Regions from separate parts of the Streptomyces sp. NA02950 genome, predicted to be linked through region 2. Evidence: riboswitches for the same ligand, from Rfam matches in the RefSeq annotation. Region 2 holds a riboswitch; each other region holds the start of a gene.
What was found. A riboswitch is a leader RNA that binds a small molecule or an ion and turns the genes downstream of it on or off. The one in region 2 is predicted to bind cyclic di-AMP.

Region 1 (5,060 bases), 1.3 Mb from region 2:
ACCCTCTTCACCTGGGAGTTCGCCGCCGATCCCTACCCCGCGTACGCCTGGCTGCGCGATCATGCCCCGGTCCGCAGGACCACACTCCCCAGCGGTGTCGAGGCATGGCTGGTGACCCGCTACGCCGACGCCCGGCAGGCATTGGCCGATCCCCGGCTGTCGAAGAACCCGCAAGCCCACCGCGAGTCAGCCCATGTCCGCGGCAAGGTGGGCATCCCCGGTGAGCAACGTGCCGATCTGATGACACATCTGCTCAATATCGATCCGCCGGACCACACCCGGCTCCGGCGGCTGGTGTCAAAGGCATTCACCCCGCGCCGGGTCGCCGCGTTCGCCCCGCGGGTACGGGAGCTGACCGACGGGCTCATCGACGCCTTTGAGGAGAACTCCGAAAAAACCTTGGGGGAGGGGGAAAGGAGAGAGGCGGATCTGATCCACGAGTTCGCCTTCCCCCTCCCCATCTACGCGATCTGCGATCTGCTCGGGGTGCCCCGCGAAGATCAGGACGACTTCCGGGACTGGGCGGGTTCCATGATCCGGCACGGCGGCGGTCCGCGCGGCGGAGTGGCCCGCGCCGTGAAACACATCCGCGCCTACCTCGCCGAACTGATCCACCGCAAACGGGAGACGCTCGGCGCGGAAGGGGAGGACGAGGACCTCATCTCCGGGCTGATCCGGGCCAGCGACCACGGGGAGCACCTCACCGAGAACGAGGCCGCGGCGATGGCCTTCATCCTCTTGTTCGCCGGGTTCGAGACCACGGTCAATCTGATCGGCAACGGGATGTACGCACTGCTGCGCCATCCGGTTCAGCGCGCCCGGCTCCAGCGGGCCCTGGAAGAAGGGGACGAGCGGTTCCTCGCCGCGGGTATCGAGGAACTGCTGCGCTACGACGGCCCGGTGGAGATCGCCACCTGGCGGTTCGCCACCGAGCCGCTGACCATCGGCGGGCAGCGGATCGCCGAGGGCGAACCGGTGCTGGTGGTGCTCGCCGCCGCCGATCGCGACCCCGAGCGGTTCCCCGACCCCGATGTGCTCGACCTCCGCCGTACCGACAACCAGCACCTGGGCTACGGACACGGCATCCACTACTGTCTGGGCGCCCCGCTCGCCCGGCTGGAGGCGCAGACCGCCATCGGTACCCTGCTGCGGCGGCTGCCCGATCTCCGGCTTGCGGTGGATTCGGACGATCTGCGCTGGCGCGGCGGGCTGATCATGCGCGGGCTGCGCACCCTCCCCGTGACCTGGAATTCCCCCGGCCGCTGAATCGCCGAAGCCCCGTGGCGGGCGACATAGGTGACGAATGTTCAGCGATGTGACCGGGGCGTGACCTGGGATACACCGGCTTGTGATGATCGAGTGCCGTCGCTATGTTCAACCGACAACTCGACGCCCACACGAGAGGCCACCACATGCGTTCCGGGAACGGTCGACACCGCCGCCCCCGTCAGGCTCCGGCCATCGTCGTCGCGGCGGGCATCACAGGTGCCGGGCTCGCCATCCCGCTCTTCGGCGCCAGCGGCGCCCAGGCCGCCTCCACCGCCCACTGGGACAAGGTCGCCGAGTGCGAGAGCGGTGGGATGTGGAGCGCCAACGAGGGCAACGGCTTCTACGGCGGCCTCCAGCTCACCCTGGGCATGTGGAAGGAGTACGGGGGCACCGCCTACGCGCCGCGTCCCGATCTGGCCAGCCGCTCCCAGCAGATATCCGTGGCCCAGTCGATCCTTGACGACCGTGGCCCGGACGCCTGGCCCAGCTGCGCGGTGAACGCGGGACTCACCGACGGCGGTGACGCCCCCGAGGTGGACCCCGGTTTCACCCTGGCGCCGCCCACGGGTCAGCGCGGGGACGACGGGGAGGATCGTGAGCACGACGGCTCCTCGGCCGAGGAGCGCGACGGCGCATCGGACTCCTCCGGCTCGTCGGACGCGTCAAACGAGCGCCGGACGCCCGGCGACGACGAGGAGAGCGGAACGCCTTCCCCGTCCGCCTCCCCCGGCGGAGAGGGCGAGGACTCCCCGTCGCCCTCCCCCTCGACCACGAAGTCCGACGACGCCCCGGCGTCCCCGGACGCCCCGGACGAGAGCGCCGACGCGCCCACCGGACGGCACCGCGGTGCCGAGCACCCGGCCGAGGCGAAGGGCGACGAGGAGCCCCGGCGGCCCTCCGGACGGCATGCCTCGCGGGACGGCGCGGACCGCGCCGAGAAGCCCTCGGAGGACGGCTACACGGTGCAGCCCGGTGACAGCCTTTCAGGCATCGCCGACAGCCAGGACCTCACGAGCGGCTGGCACGGCCTCTACGAAAGCAACGAAAGCCTCATCGGGGACAATCCGGATTTGATCCTCCCTGGTCAGCGTCTGGACCTCGGCGCCAAGGGACGGTAGTCCGGGGTGAATTGCCCGATCTGGCTCCGGTGAGACATACATCTCGTCACATTTTCCGGTGCGCACCCCCTGCCCGATCTCTCCTCACCCGGCCCTACCTGCGTAGATGTGGGCCGGGTGAGATCAAATACAGCACCTCTCGCTGCGAATGGGGCGTTTGAACCTTCTCGGGGGGTGTGTTTACGGTCTTCCCGCTCGCCACCGCGGGCACCGTCGATCGCACGCCGAATCCTGCCGGCGGTCGGGGGGAACCGACGCGTCAGCGCCGAAGGCAGGAGCGGGGGACCCAAGGTAGGTGCCGAATGGCCTGTGGATGCGGGCTCGTCGGCTTGGGGTGAAGCCGGGTGTGATCGATCGCCGATCGTTCATGACCGGCCGGGCAACTCACGTCCGAACCCGACAGCTCACCTCGTAGGCGTCGGTGAGGAAACGAACCAACGATGCTCAAGTCCAACGGCAAGCACCGCCGCCCGTCCAAGGCCACCCGTATCGCCGCGTTCGCCGGTCTCGCGGGCGCCGCCGTGGCCGCCCCGCTCATCGGGGCCACCTCCGCCTCCGCCGCCACCACCGCCCAGTGGGACAAGGTCGCGCAGTGCGAGTCCGGCGGCAACTGGTCCATCAACACCGGTAACGGCTACTACGGCGGACTGCAGTTCTCGAGCTCCACCTGGGCCGCCTACGGCGGCACCTCGTTCGCCCCCACGGCCGACAAGGCCAGCAAGGGCCAGCAGATACAGGTCGCCGAGAAGGTTCTCGCCAGCCAGGGCAAGGGTGCCTGGCCGGTCTGCGGCACGGGCCTGACCACCGGTGGCACCCCCTCCAGCTCCACCCCGTCCGACTCCGGCCAGCAGGAGTCCCAGGCCCCGGCGCCCGCGGCCAAGCCCGCGCAGCCGAAGGCCGAGACCCGCTCCGAGCCCGACCGCGCCGCGCGCCACGAGGCCCGTGGCCCGGTGAAGAAGGGCGACGGCGAGTACAAGGTCAAGGCCGGTGACACGCTGGGCGGGATCGCCAAGGCCGAGAAGGTCGAGGGCGGCTGGAAGAAGCTCTTCGAGCTGAACAAGGACATCGTCGAGCAGGCCGACCTGATCTACCCGGGCCAGCAGCTCCACCTGAGCTGAGCGCGGTCCGGCTGAACCGGCCGGATCCGGGTCACCTCCCGACCGCGAGCCCCGGCCGGGCGCGCCGCCCCCGCGGCGTGTCCCGGCCGGGGCCCGTTGGTTCGCGGAAAATGTAGATATGGGCACCCAAATCTGGCTTTTTATGCCACGTACTGTCTCGCGGGGCGGGCGAACGGCGGGTGCAGCCCTCCGGTCCGGTTAGGCTCGTGCTGCTACCGCAGACACATACGAAGGAGAACCTCGTGCCGTCCATCGACGTCGTCGTAGCTCGCGAGATCCTCGACTCGCGAGGCAACCCCACGGTCGAGGTCGAGGTCGGCCTCGACGACGGCAGCACCGGCCGTGCCGCCGTTCCGTCCGGCGCCTCCACCGGCGCCTTCGAGGCCCTCGAGCTCCGTGACGGCGACAAGAACCGCTACAACGGCAAGGGCGTGGAGAAGGCCGTCCTCGCCGTGATCGAGCAGATCGGCCCCGAGCTGGTCGGCTACGACGCCACCGAGCAGCGGCTGATCGACCAGGCGATGTTCGACCTGGACGCCACCCCGGACAAGTCCTCGCTCGGCGCCAACGCCATCCTCGGCGTCTCCCTCGCCGTCGCGCACGCCGCCTCCGAGGCGTCCGACCTCCCCCTCTTCCGGTACCTGGGCGGCCCCAACGCCCATCTGCTGCCGGTCCCGATGATGAACATCCTCAACGGCGGCTCGCACGCCGACTCCAACGTGGACATCCAGGAGTTCATGATCGCTCCGGTGGGCGCGGAGTCCTTCTCCGAGGCCCTGCGCTGGGGCACCGAGGTCTACCACACCCTGAAGTCCGTGCTGAAGGAGCGGGGCCTGTCCACCGGGCTCGGCGACGAGGGCGGCTTCGCGCCGAACCTCGACTCCAACCGCGAGGCCCTGGACCTGATCGTCGAGGCCATCAAGAAGGCCGGCTACCAGCCGGGCCAGGACATCGCGCTCGCCCTGGACGTGGCCGCGTCCGAGTTCTACAAGGACGGGTCCTACGAGTTCGAGGGCAAGGCCCGCACCGCGGCCGAGATGACCTCCTACTACGCCGACCTGGTCGCCGCGTACCCGCTGGTCTCCATCGAGGACCCGCTGAACGAGGAGGACTGGGACGGCTGGAAGACCATCACCGACCAGCTCGGTGACAAGGTCCAGCTGGTCGGCGACGACCTGTTCGTCACCAACCCCGAGCGTCTCGCCCGCGGCATCGAGAACGACACCGCCAACGCGCTGCTGGTCAAGGTCAACCAGATCGGCTCGCTGACCGAGACCCTCGACGCCGTCGAGCTGGCCCAGCGCAACGGCTTCAAGTGCATGATGTCCCACCGCTCCGGCGAGACCGAGGACGTCACCATCGCCGACCTGGCCGTCGCCACCAACTGCGGTCAGATCAAGACCGGTGCCCCGGCCCGCTCCGAGCGCGTCGCCAAGTACAACCAGCTGCTGCGCATCGAGGAGATCCTGGACGACGCCGCGGTGTACGCGGGCCGCTCCGCCTTCCCGCGCTTCAAGGGCTGAACCGCCGCCGTGCGTCCGCCCGAGGACGCACC
Region 2 (5,060 bases):
GTCCCGGTCCCGTGCGCGCCCCCGGACCCGCCTCCATATGCTCGTCGACACCCGCGTCCCGAACGGGCCCGCCGGGGCCACCGGGTCGGCCGGTGAGTCGTCCAAGGGGACGTCAGGCCGGCGGCTGGCGCACTGGATCCCCGGGCTTCTGATCGTCGGCGGCGTCGTCTTCGACCTCGGCTCCCCGGCCAACTACACGGCGGGCCCCTTCCTCGCCGCCGCCCCGCTCGTCGCCGCTCCGCTCCTCCGGCTGTGGGAGACCGTCACCACGGCGGTCTTCGCCATCGCCGCCGCGGTCGCGCTGGCCGAGGGGCACGGGGCGAAGGATCCCAGCCAGGCCCTGTCCGAGATCATCACGGTCGCGACCGTCACCTCGCTCGCGCTCGTCATCAACCGCCTCGTACGCCGCAGCGACCGGCGGCTGGCCTCGGCGCGCGGTGTGGCGGAGGCGGCCCAGCGCGCCGTCCTGCCCGTACCGCCCGCCCGGCTGGCCGGGCTGGACGTCGCGGCGCGCTATGTGGCCGCGGAGAAGTACGCCGCGATCGGCGGTGACCTGTACGCGGTGCAGGACACCCCGCACGGGGTCCGCCTGGTCGTCGGCGACGTACGCGGCAAGGGGCTCCAGGCGGTGGAGACGGTCGCGATCCTCATCGGCTCCTTCCGGGAGGCGGCGGAGCAGGAGACGACGCTGGAGGGGCTGGCGGGGCGGCTGGAGCGGGCGTTGCAGCGCGAGGGCGCGCGGCGGGCCGACCTCGAGGGGTTCGAGGGGTTCACCACGGCCGTACTGGCCGAGATCCCGCGCGGCGATTCGACCCTCCGGGTGATCAACCGCGGCCATCCGCCGCCCCTGCTGCTGGAGGACGGCGAAGGGGGAGGGGGAGGTGCCGGGGGCAGCCGGATCGACGGGGACGGCTGCGCGGTGCGCCGGGTGGAGCCGGAGGCATCGGCGCTGCCGCTGGGGATGGGGGAGCTGGGCGGCTGGCCGGACCGGGTGACGGAGCTGAGGTTCGCCGAGGGCGCGACCCTGCTGCTCTTCACGGACGGGGTGACGGAGGCGCGCGACCGGGAGGGCGTGTTCTACGACCCGGAGGACCGGCTGCGCGGTCACCGTTTCGGCGGCCCGGGGGAACTGCTGGACGCGCTGGTGGCCGATGTCGAGCGGCATACGGGCGGCGGGACGACGGACGACATGGCGCTGCTCGCGCTGCGCCGCCGCTCCACGGGATCGGTCCGGGGGAACGGGCGGTACGCCGGCGGAAGCGGCAAAGGTGAGGGACTGGTGAAGGGGCCCGGCCACGGTCCGTAGTCGTAGGTTCCCTCTGTGCATAACAATTGATGCACGATCAGCGCTTCTTGGGTTTTGCCAACCCTTTCCCAGGGGGCCGACTCGCCCCTATCTGTCCAGACTTGGTCGCTAAGTTCATGGCAAAGCTGCGCCGATTCCTCGGAACAGCTTGGAATCACATAGCGCTCTCTATTAACGTTCGATAACGCAGCGCGGTCGTCACAGCCGTCGCCAGGGCGGCACCGTGCGCCGTCGCCGAATCCCATAACGCACAGCGGCAGCAGCATCACCGCACCACAACAGCACCGAGGGAACCGGGGAACCACCACCTTGGGGTGAATCGGGTCGAACCTGACCCGTAGGAGACCTTCCTGCTCCGAACCCGTCAGCTAACCCGGTAGGCGAGAGGGAAGGAAAGGAGTGCGCCCCCGTGGCGTCCAACAGGTCTGTCCTGGACGAGGCTCCATACCGCGCATCGGGCGGCGGTCTCGGCACCGCAACCGCCTACGGGCCCGGTTTCGATGCCAGTGGAGGCATGAGGTCCGGTGGCGGATCCGCCACCGAAGGGGACTTCGCCGCCGACGGTGACCGTGGGGAGTTCGCGGCGGACGCCGCCGACGGCCCGGCGGGCCCGGGACTCGACCCCGAGCCCTGGGAGGAATGGAACCCCACCGAGGAATCCGTCGCCTCCGTGCGCGGCCGGCACCGCGTGGTGAAGCAGCGGGGCGGGACGATGGCGCGCAGTGGCGCCGTCCTCGGCGTCGGTGTCATCGCGGCCGTCGGGGCGGGCGGGATGGCGAGTGCCAAGGACCGTCCGGCGGCCCCCATATCCATGCCCGACCTCGCCCATGTCGCCGACCAGGTCGCGGACCGGCTGCCGGACGCCAAGGACATCCCGGGCATCGGCTCGCTGGTCGCCGACGACGACGGCGGTTCCGCGACCACGAACGCGGCCCCCCTCTCCCAGGTCGGGCTGACCTCCCAGGACGAGGCGAGCGGCACCACCGACGCCGGTGAGGCGCTGCGCGCCCGCATCCTCAAGCAGGCCGAGAACCAGCAGAACTCCGCGGACGAGGACGAGCGGACCGCCGCCGCCAAGGCCGCCGCCCAGAAGGCCGCGGACAAGGCAGCCGACGATGCGGCCGAGCGGAGGGCCGCGGCCACCGCCGCGAAGAAGGAAGCCGAGCGGAAGGCCAAGGAGGCCGCCGAACGCAAGGCCGAGGCCGAGCGCCGCGCCAAGCTGGCCGCCTCTTACACCCTCCCCGTCGCGTCCTACACCCTGACCGCGGGCTTCGGTCAGGCCGGTGACATGTGGTCCGCCGACCACACCGGCCAGGACTTCGCCGCCCCGACCGGCACCCCCGTCAAGGCGGTGCACGGAGGCACCATCACCCAGGCGGGCTGGGCCGGTTCGTACGGGTACCGCATCGTGCTGAAGCTCGATGACGGCACCGAACTCTGGTTCTGCCACCTGTCGTCCATGGTCGTCACCTCGGGCAAGGTGACCACGGGCGATGTGATCGGCCGCGTCGGCGCCACCGGCAATGTGACCGGTCCGCACCTCCACCTCGAGGTGCGCCCCGGCGGCGGCTCCCCGATCGACCCGATGCCCTGGCTGCGCGAGCACGGCCAGAACCCCTGATACCCCTCCCCTGATCCTCTGGGTATCCCCGATACTCCGGCGGTCCTGGCGCTCTCTCCCCCCTTGACGCCAGGGCCGCCGGTTCGTTCCGCCGCGGGGTCCGGAACAAGCTCCCCGATACGGGTGTTGAAGCACCGCATGGCTGACAACAAGCAGAGGATCGGCGACCTCTCCGTCTCCCCGCTCTCCCTCGGCGGGAACGTCTTCGGCTGGACCGCGGACGAGGCCGAGTCCTTCACGGTGCTCGACGCCTACGCCGCCGCGGGCGGCAACTTCATCGACACCGCCGACGTCTACTCGGCCTGGGTGCCCGGCAATCAGGGCGGCGAGTCCGAGACCGTCCTCGGCAACTGGTTCGCCTCCCGCGGCAACCGCTCCGACATCGTCCTCGCCACCAAGGTCGGCGGCGGCTCCCCGCAACGCCGCGGGCTCTCCCCGGCCGCCATCAGGTCCGGTGTCGAGGACTCCCTGCGGCGGCTGCGCACCGACTACATCGACCTCTACTACACCCACTACGACGACCCGTCGGTGTCGGTGGAGGAGATCGCCACCACCCTGGACGCGCTGGTCCGGGAGGGCAAGGTCCGCGAGATCGCGGCCTCCAACATCGGTGCCGAACGGCTCGACTCCTTCCTGACCTTCTCCGCCCAGGAGGGCCTGGCCCGCTACGCCGCCCTCCAGCCCCACTACAACCTGGTCTCACGCGACACCTTCGAGGGTGACCTGGCCGACGTGGTCACCCGCCACGGTATGGCGACCGTCCCTTACTACGCACTCGCCTCCGGCTTCCTCACCGGCAAGTACCGCCCCGGCACCGCGGTCGACAGCCCGCGCTCCACGCGTGCGGCCGAGCACCTGGAGACGGAGCGCGGCAGGAAGGTCCTCGCCGCCCTGGACGAGGTGGCCGCCCACCACGGCGCGGAGCACGCCACGGTCGCCCTGGCCTGGCTGGCCGCCCAGCCCACGGTCGCCGCCCCGATCGCCAGCGCCCGCACCCTCGCCCAACTCCCGCCCCTGCTGGCAGCGGCGGACCTCACCCTGACCCAGCAGGAGCTGGATCTGCTGACGAGGGCCTCGGCCTGAACGGAGTGCGGCGGGCGGACCATACGGACCGCCCACCGCACCAACCCTACGAAAACCCTACGAACTCTACGGACGCCGATCGGCAAGAGCCCAGGAGGCGAGGGCGACCCCACCGGCGACGGCGAACACCGACGGCCAGGCCCCGACCTTCTTGGCGAGGGGATGCGATCCGGCGAAGGCGGCGAGGTACATCCCGCTCAGCGCGGCCGCCGTCCCGTTCCCGGCCTTCTCCCGCCACCCCCGGGCGGCCACGGCTCCAGCCGCCGCCAACGCCACCCCGCCCAAGGGCCGCTTCCTGGTCCACCGGGCCACCCCGTACCCCCCGACCAACCCACCCGCGGCCACCACGCCCGCCGGAACTCCAGCCATCTCCGACCTCCACTCCGAGATTGAGATTCCTGAGCCCGACCCTACGCAGAGTTCTCCGGCGCCAGGTGCCGACGCGACAACAGCCCTGGTGAGCTACCTCAGCCCAACCGCCGGCCCCGCACGGCCGCAATGAAGTCCCCCCAGGCACGATCGGAAAACGCCAGCACGGGTCCGCCAGGGTCTTTGGAGTCGCGCACAGCGGTCCGGTCGCCCCCATGACGCGCAGACTCTACGCAGTTGCCTCCTGCGCCATTGCTATAGCTGCTCTTGTGCCACATGAGAGGTGGTATCTCAGTCATCGTTAGCCCCTACTTCGCCTGTCTGATCAGATCGGCCGATCGCTGAGGACTCAAGGACATGGCACGGAGGTTGTCAAATGCCTTAGTGTATCGAGCAATGTCTTCCGGACACTCCAGATACACAGCGTCCGTCAAGCCATCGCGGTACACGACATCGGGATCGCCCTGCTCCGGGAACTCCAAGATGGTGAAGGCTCCGGCAGCGGGGTAGCTTCCAGCGTCGAACGGCAGCACCTGGATGGTGATGTTCTTCAGCTCCCCCATCTTCAGGAGGAGCTCGAACTGGCCGCGCATGACCTTCGGGCTGCCGATCACATGTCGCAGCACACTTTCGTGCACGATGGCCCACAGGTCGGGCGGTGTGGTGCTGGTGAGCAATTCT
Region 3 (5,060 bases), 1.1 Mb from region 2:
AGGCGGCGGCGCTGTTCGGCGGTCAGCCGGTCGAGGAGCCGGTCGGCGGCGGCGAGCTTCTTCTCGACGGCCCGTTTGTGGCGGGAGAGCGCCTCCTGCGAGGTACGCAGCTCGGCCAGCCGGTCCGCCGCCGCGCCGCGCACCCGGCGCAGCGCCTTCTCCTGGCGGGTGATGCCGATGATGGTGGCGGCCTGGCGTCCGGCCGCGCGCTCGACGAGCGAGGCCCGCTGGAGGTACTCCTCGGGGGAGGAGGACAGGGCGAGCTGGAGGGTGGGGGCGACGGTACCGGCCCGGTACTGGGCGGTGGCGTACGCGCCGAGGGCGTTGCGCGCGGTGTTCAGCCGGGCGGCCCTGCGGGCGGCCTCGTCGCGGAGTTCGCCCAGCGCGCGGCGGGCCTCGTCGGCCTTCTCCCGGGCGCCGTTGTACTTGTCGGTGGCCTCCTCGGCCTCCCGCTGGTACTGGTCCACCCTGGCCTTCACCTGAGCGGTGGTCAGGTGGGGGTCGGCGTGCCCGGTGCCCTCGAGGACGGTCGCGGACACGGCGCCGGTGAGGGCGAGGAGCGCGGCCGTCCGGGCGGTGCTGCTGGCGAGCGAGCGCTTGGGCCTGCTGCGCGACTTCCTGTGCGACGCCACGGCGGCGGTACACCTTCCTGGCTGTGCGGGCGGTTCCGGTTGCTGCGTTGGTTGCGGTGGTGCGTTGTTTGCGTGGTGGCGGGGACGGGAGATGGCAGCCCGCCATGAGGCGGGGACCCTCGGTTGACGGGAGGCGGACTGCCATCTGGAGGAGGAAGCTAGGCCGGAAGACGGGGGCGGTGCGGGGCGATGCTCGGGAATGGACGGATTTCGTCATTCCTGTGCCACTGACTGATCACGGCACGCGCGGGGTGAGTGGCACTGCGTGGTGGCCGTGACCGAAGCCGTGATCAGGGCCCACCCGAGTGAAAGGTGGTGCTATGCGCGGCGCTAATGTCCGTGAGTATGGACGTACTCATCAACGCCTTTGTCGGTTTGCACATCGTCGGTATTGCCGCGCTGCTGGGCGGCTTTCTCTCCCAGATGAAGCAGATGAGTTCGGGCACCGCGCGGATGACCCCCGGAATGCTGCACGGGGCGCTGACCATGCTGGTGACCGGAGTGGCCCTGGTGGGGCTCAACGAGGCCGACGACAGCGCCGTCAACACCGTCAAGATCGGGATCAAGATGGCGCTGTTGATCGTGATCCTGGGCCTGGTCTATGTGAAGCGGGACGAGGAGAAGGTGGAGTCGGCCGCGTTCGGCGCGGTAGGTGCCCTCACCACGGTGAACATCTTCATCGCCGTGCTGTGGACCTGATCTTCCCCGGTGCTCGTGTCCCCTGTTCGATAACGGCTTGATACCGCACATCAATTCGCCCGCAACCGTTTGCACTCGCGAGCTGTCTAAAGAGCACAAGACGGCCGGAGGGAGCGGGCAATGGGGGTTGTGGGGGCGAAGAGAGGGCTCAAGGGCACCAAGGGCCCAGGGTTTCTCAAGGGGCTCGGGACAAGGGGCGTACGGCGCACGGGAGTAGCGCTGGGGCTCACGGGGATGGTGATGCCGCTAGCGGTAGCCCTCGCCACCCCGGCCCAGGCGGCATCGTCGTGCACAACGACCGCCGGGCCGTACCAGAAGCAGGTCGAGAAGTACCTCGGCCGCCCGGTGGACGGTCGGCAGTCGCGCACCGACTGCCTGGCGATCCAGAACTTCCAGATCAACCACGGCATCAGCCCGACCATCGGCTACGCCGGGCCCGTCACCTGGGGCGTGATGAGCCTGAAGAACGCGCAGAAGGCGGCGGGCCACAACCCCAACGCGGCGGGGAAGTGCCCCACCAACAAGGGCCGGATCGCCTGTGTCGACCTCACCCGCCAGCTGAGCTGGGTCCAGGACGGCTCCCGGCTGGTGTACGGACCGGTGCCGGTGCGCACCGGGCGGGACGGCTACGAGACCCGGACCGGTTCGAAGAAGATCTACTGGCGGAACATCGACCACTGGTCGACGATCTACGACGTCGCCATGCCGTACAGCCAGTTCTTCGACGGCGGCCAGGCGTTCCACTCGATCGCGGGCAGCGTGTGGTCCCCACCCGGCTCCCACGGCTGCGTCAACATGCGCTCGGCCGACGCCAAGAAGTACTGGGGCCTGCTGAGGAACGGCGACGACGTCTACGTCTACGGCCGCAAGCCCGGTACGTAAGGGCCGGCGGCCCGCGCCCGGCGTACGGCCACGCGCCCCTGCCCCGGCTGTCCGCCGGGGCAGGGGCGCGTGCCATGTGCGGGGCTGCTGGGCGGCCCGCGCCCGGCGGGCGGCACCCGGTACCGCTGGTCCGTGTGCGCGGCCCGGCCACCGCGGGCCGGGCCCGGGGCGGGTGTTGCGCGAGCCCAGCGCAGTCCGGGCATTGCTGTCACGGCGCCCGGCGCGGCGGATCGCGCGCCGGGCGCGACGGCGGGTCCGTACCAGCGTCCGTACCAGCGGGCGCCACGCCTCCTGAGCCCGGCGAGGCGGCGCCCGGTACGCCGGACGCGGGGCGCCGCCGCGGGCGTCAGGCGGGACGCACGCTGCCGTAGATCGGCATCTCGGTGATCGGCGCCTTCTTCACCGAGTCACCCGGCTTCGGCGCGTGGATCATCATCCCGTCGCCGATGTAGAGCCCGACATGGCTGATGTCGTCGTAGAAGAAGACCAGATCGCCCGGCTTGAGCTCGGACGTCGACACCCGCGTCCCCACCTTCACCTGGTCCCAGGTGGTGCGCGGCAGGGACACCCCGGCGGACTTCCAGGCCGCCTGGGTCAGCCCCGAGCAGTCGAAGGAGTTGGGGCCGGTGGCGCCCCAGACGTACGGCTTGCCGATCTGCGCCTGTGCGTAGGCGATGGCCTTCGCCGCCTTGGTGCTGTCGGAGGGGGCGGGGGTGGACGGGGTGGACGGGGTGGAGGGGGTGGACGAGCCGGAGCCGTCGTTCCCGTCCTGCTGCCGCTGACGCTCGGCCTCCGCCTTGCGCTGCTTCTCGGCCAGTTCGGCGGCCTTGCGCCGGGCCTCCTCCTGCTTCTTCTTCTCGATCGCCGCCAGCCGCGCCTTCTCCTTGGCGGTCAGGTTCGCCAGCAGCCGCCGGGCCTCGGAGAGCTTGCTCTGGACGGACTTCTTCTTCTCCTTGAGCGACTTCTGCGACGAGGTCAGCGAGGCGAGGCTCTTGGTGGCGGAGGCGCGTTCCTTCGCCGCCTTCGCCCGCTGCGTCTGGAAGTCCTCGACGGCCTTCTTCTGGTGCCCGGTGAGCCGGTCCATCAGATGCGACTGGTCGAAGACGTCCTGCGGATCGGAGGAGAAGAGCATCGCGGCGGTGCTGCTGGCCAGGCCGCCGCTGCGGTACTGGGCCGCGGCGTAGGTGCCGAGGGTCCGCCGGGCCTCGTTGAGCTTCTCGGTGCGCTTGGCGACCCTGTCCAGCAGCTTGTCGACCTTGCCGCGCTGGGTCTCGGTGCGCTCCTTGGCGGCGTTGTAGCTCTGGGTGGCGCTCTCCGCCTGGTGGTAGAGGGTGTCGACCTTCTTCTTGACCTCTTCGATCGACTGGGTGGCGGGCTTGGGATCGCCGGGCGCGGCGTTCGCCGTCTGGGAGAGCAGGGTGACCGAGGCCAGGGCGGCCGTGGTGACCCCGACGGCGGTCCGCCGGCTCTGACCGGCCAGCGTGGCCGGTATTCGGGTCCGCGGTTTGCGGTGCGACGCCAAGGGAGGCGACTCCTTCCGTGGACCGCCTACCGGGTTAGCTGTCGGGTTCGGGCGGACGGAAGGCTGCCCTACGGCCCGTCCGGGCGGCACGCGGTGTGCCGTCACCCGGGCCGATTCACCCCGGTGGAACGTGTGGGTCCCCGGCTCCGGCCACCTCGCGGCGGGTCCGGACTCGGCGGAGGCCGCCCGTGCCGACGCTGCTCGCCGACGGGTGTCCGGGCTGCCTGACGCAGGACGGTAGCCAACTCGTGGTGCTCCTGTGAAGGCTGGTGGCCGTTTTGCCCGAAACCGTTTCGTGATGTTCGCACGTACGCTGTCAGTGGCGCGGCCTAGACTCGGTGAGCGATGAGCAGCCTCTTTGACGACAGCTTCCTGGCGGACCTCGGGCCCTCGGGCGAGGAGCCCCCGCCGCCCGAGGACCACGAGGGCCCCGGGCACCACGGCCCCGGCGGTGCCGAGGACGTACCGCACCACCTCTTCAGCGAGTGGGGTCTCCCCAGGGCCGCCGGGCCCGAGGGGAAGTTCGACGCGCCCGTGCCGAGCGTGCCCCGGGAGGCGTACTACCGGGACGGCGCGGCACGGCCCGCCGTGGATCCGGCCGCCCTGCTCGAGGGGCTGAACGAGCAGCAGCGTGCCGCCGTGGAGCACACCGGCGCACCGCTGCTGATCGTCGCGGGCGCCGGATCCGGCAAGACCCGTGTGCTCACCCACCGCATCGCGTATCTGCTCGGCGCGCGCGGGGTGCACCCCGGCCAGATCCTCGCCATCACCTTCACCAACAAGGCCGCGGGCGAGATGAAGGAGCGGGTGGAGGAGCTGGTCGGGCCGCGGGCGAACGCCATGTGGGTCTCCACCTTCCACAGCGCCTGTGTGCGCATCCTGCGCCGCGAGTCCAAGAAGCTGGGCTTCACCTCGTCGTTCTCGATCTACGACGCGGCCGACTCCAAGCGGCTGATGGCGCTGGTCTGCCGGGACCTGGACCTGGACCCGAAGCGGTTCCCGCCCAAGTCCTTCAGCGCCAAGATCTCCAACCTGAAGAACGAGCTGATCGACGAGGAGACCTTCGCCGGGCAGGCGGCGGACGGTTTTGAGAAGACCCTGGCCGAGGCGTACGTCATGTACCAGTCGAGGCTGCGCGAGGCCAACGCGCTGGACTTTGACGACATCATCATGACCACGGTCAATCTGCTCCAGGCGTTCCCCGATGTCGCCGAGCACTACCGCCGCCGGTTCCGCCATGTGCTGGTCGACGAGTACCAGGACACCAACCACGCGCAGTACACCCTGGTGCGCGAGCTGGTCGGCACGGACACCGAGGAGACCGC

Region 1: another riboswitch for cyclic di-AMP. It lies ahead of HUT19_RS24615 (transglycosylase family protein); the one in region 2 lies ahead of HUT19_RS18585 (M23 family metallopeptidase).
Region 3: another riboswitch for cyclic di-AMP. It lies ahead of HUT19_RS23850 (NlpC/P60 family protein); the one in region 2 lies ahead of HUT19_RS18585 (M23 family metallopeptidase).

What each region holds. Positions count from the first base shown of each region.
Region 1 is NZ_CP054916.1:5,611,233-5,616,292, forward strand. Features, by position in the region: gene HUT19_RS24605 (cytochrome P450) at 1-1,266, shown strand, start outside; gene HUT19_RS44045 (transglycosylase family protein) at 1,413-2,387, shown strand; cyclic di-AMP (ydaO/yuaA leader) riboswitch at 2,641-2,820, shown strand; gene HUT19_RS24615 (transglycosylase family protein) at 2,828-3,505, shown strand; gene eno (phosphopyruvate hydratase) at 3,748-5,028, shown strand.
Region 2 is NZ_CP054916.1:4,303,695-4,308,754, reverse strand. Features, by position in the region: gene HUT19_RS18590 (PP2C family protein-serine/threonine phosphatase) at 38-1,306, shown strand; cyclic di-AMP (ydaO/yuaA leader) riboswitch at 1,529-1,704, shown strand; gene HUT19_RS18585 (M23 family metallopeptidase) at 1,716-2,927, shown strand; gene HUT19_RS18580 (aldo/keto reductase) at 3,066-4,010, shown strand; gene HUT19_RS18575 (hypothetical protein) at 4,077-4,379, opposite strand; gene HUT19_RS18570 (DUF397 domain-containing protein) at 4,478-4,678, opposite strand; gene HUT19_RS18565 (helix-turn-helix transcriptional regulator) at 4,688-5,060, opposite strand, start outside.
Region 3 is NZ_CP054916.1:5,436,653-5,441,712, forward strand. Features, by position in the region: gene HUT19_RS23835 (NlpC/P60 family protein) at 1-632, opposite strand, end outside; gene HUT19_RS23840 (hypothetical protein) at 978-1,331, shown strand; gene HUT19_RS23845 (L,D-transpeptidase) at 1,566-2,213, shown strand; gene HUT19_RS23850 (NlpC/P60 family protein) at 2,560-3,735, opposite strand; cyclic di-AMP (ydaO/yuaA leader) riboswitch at 3,743-3,923, opposite strand; gene pcrA (DNA helicase PcrA) at 4,081-5,060, shown strand, end outside.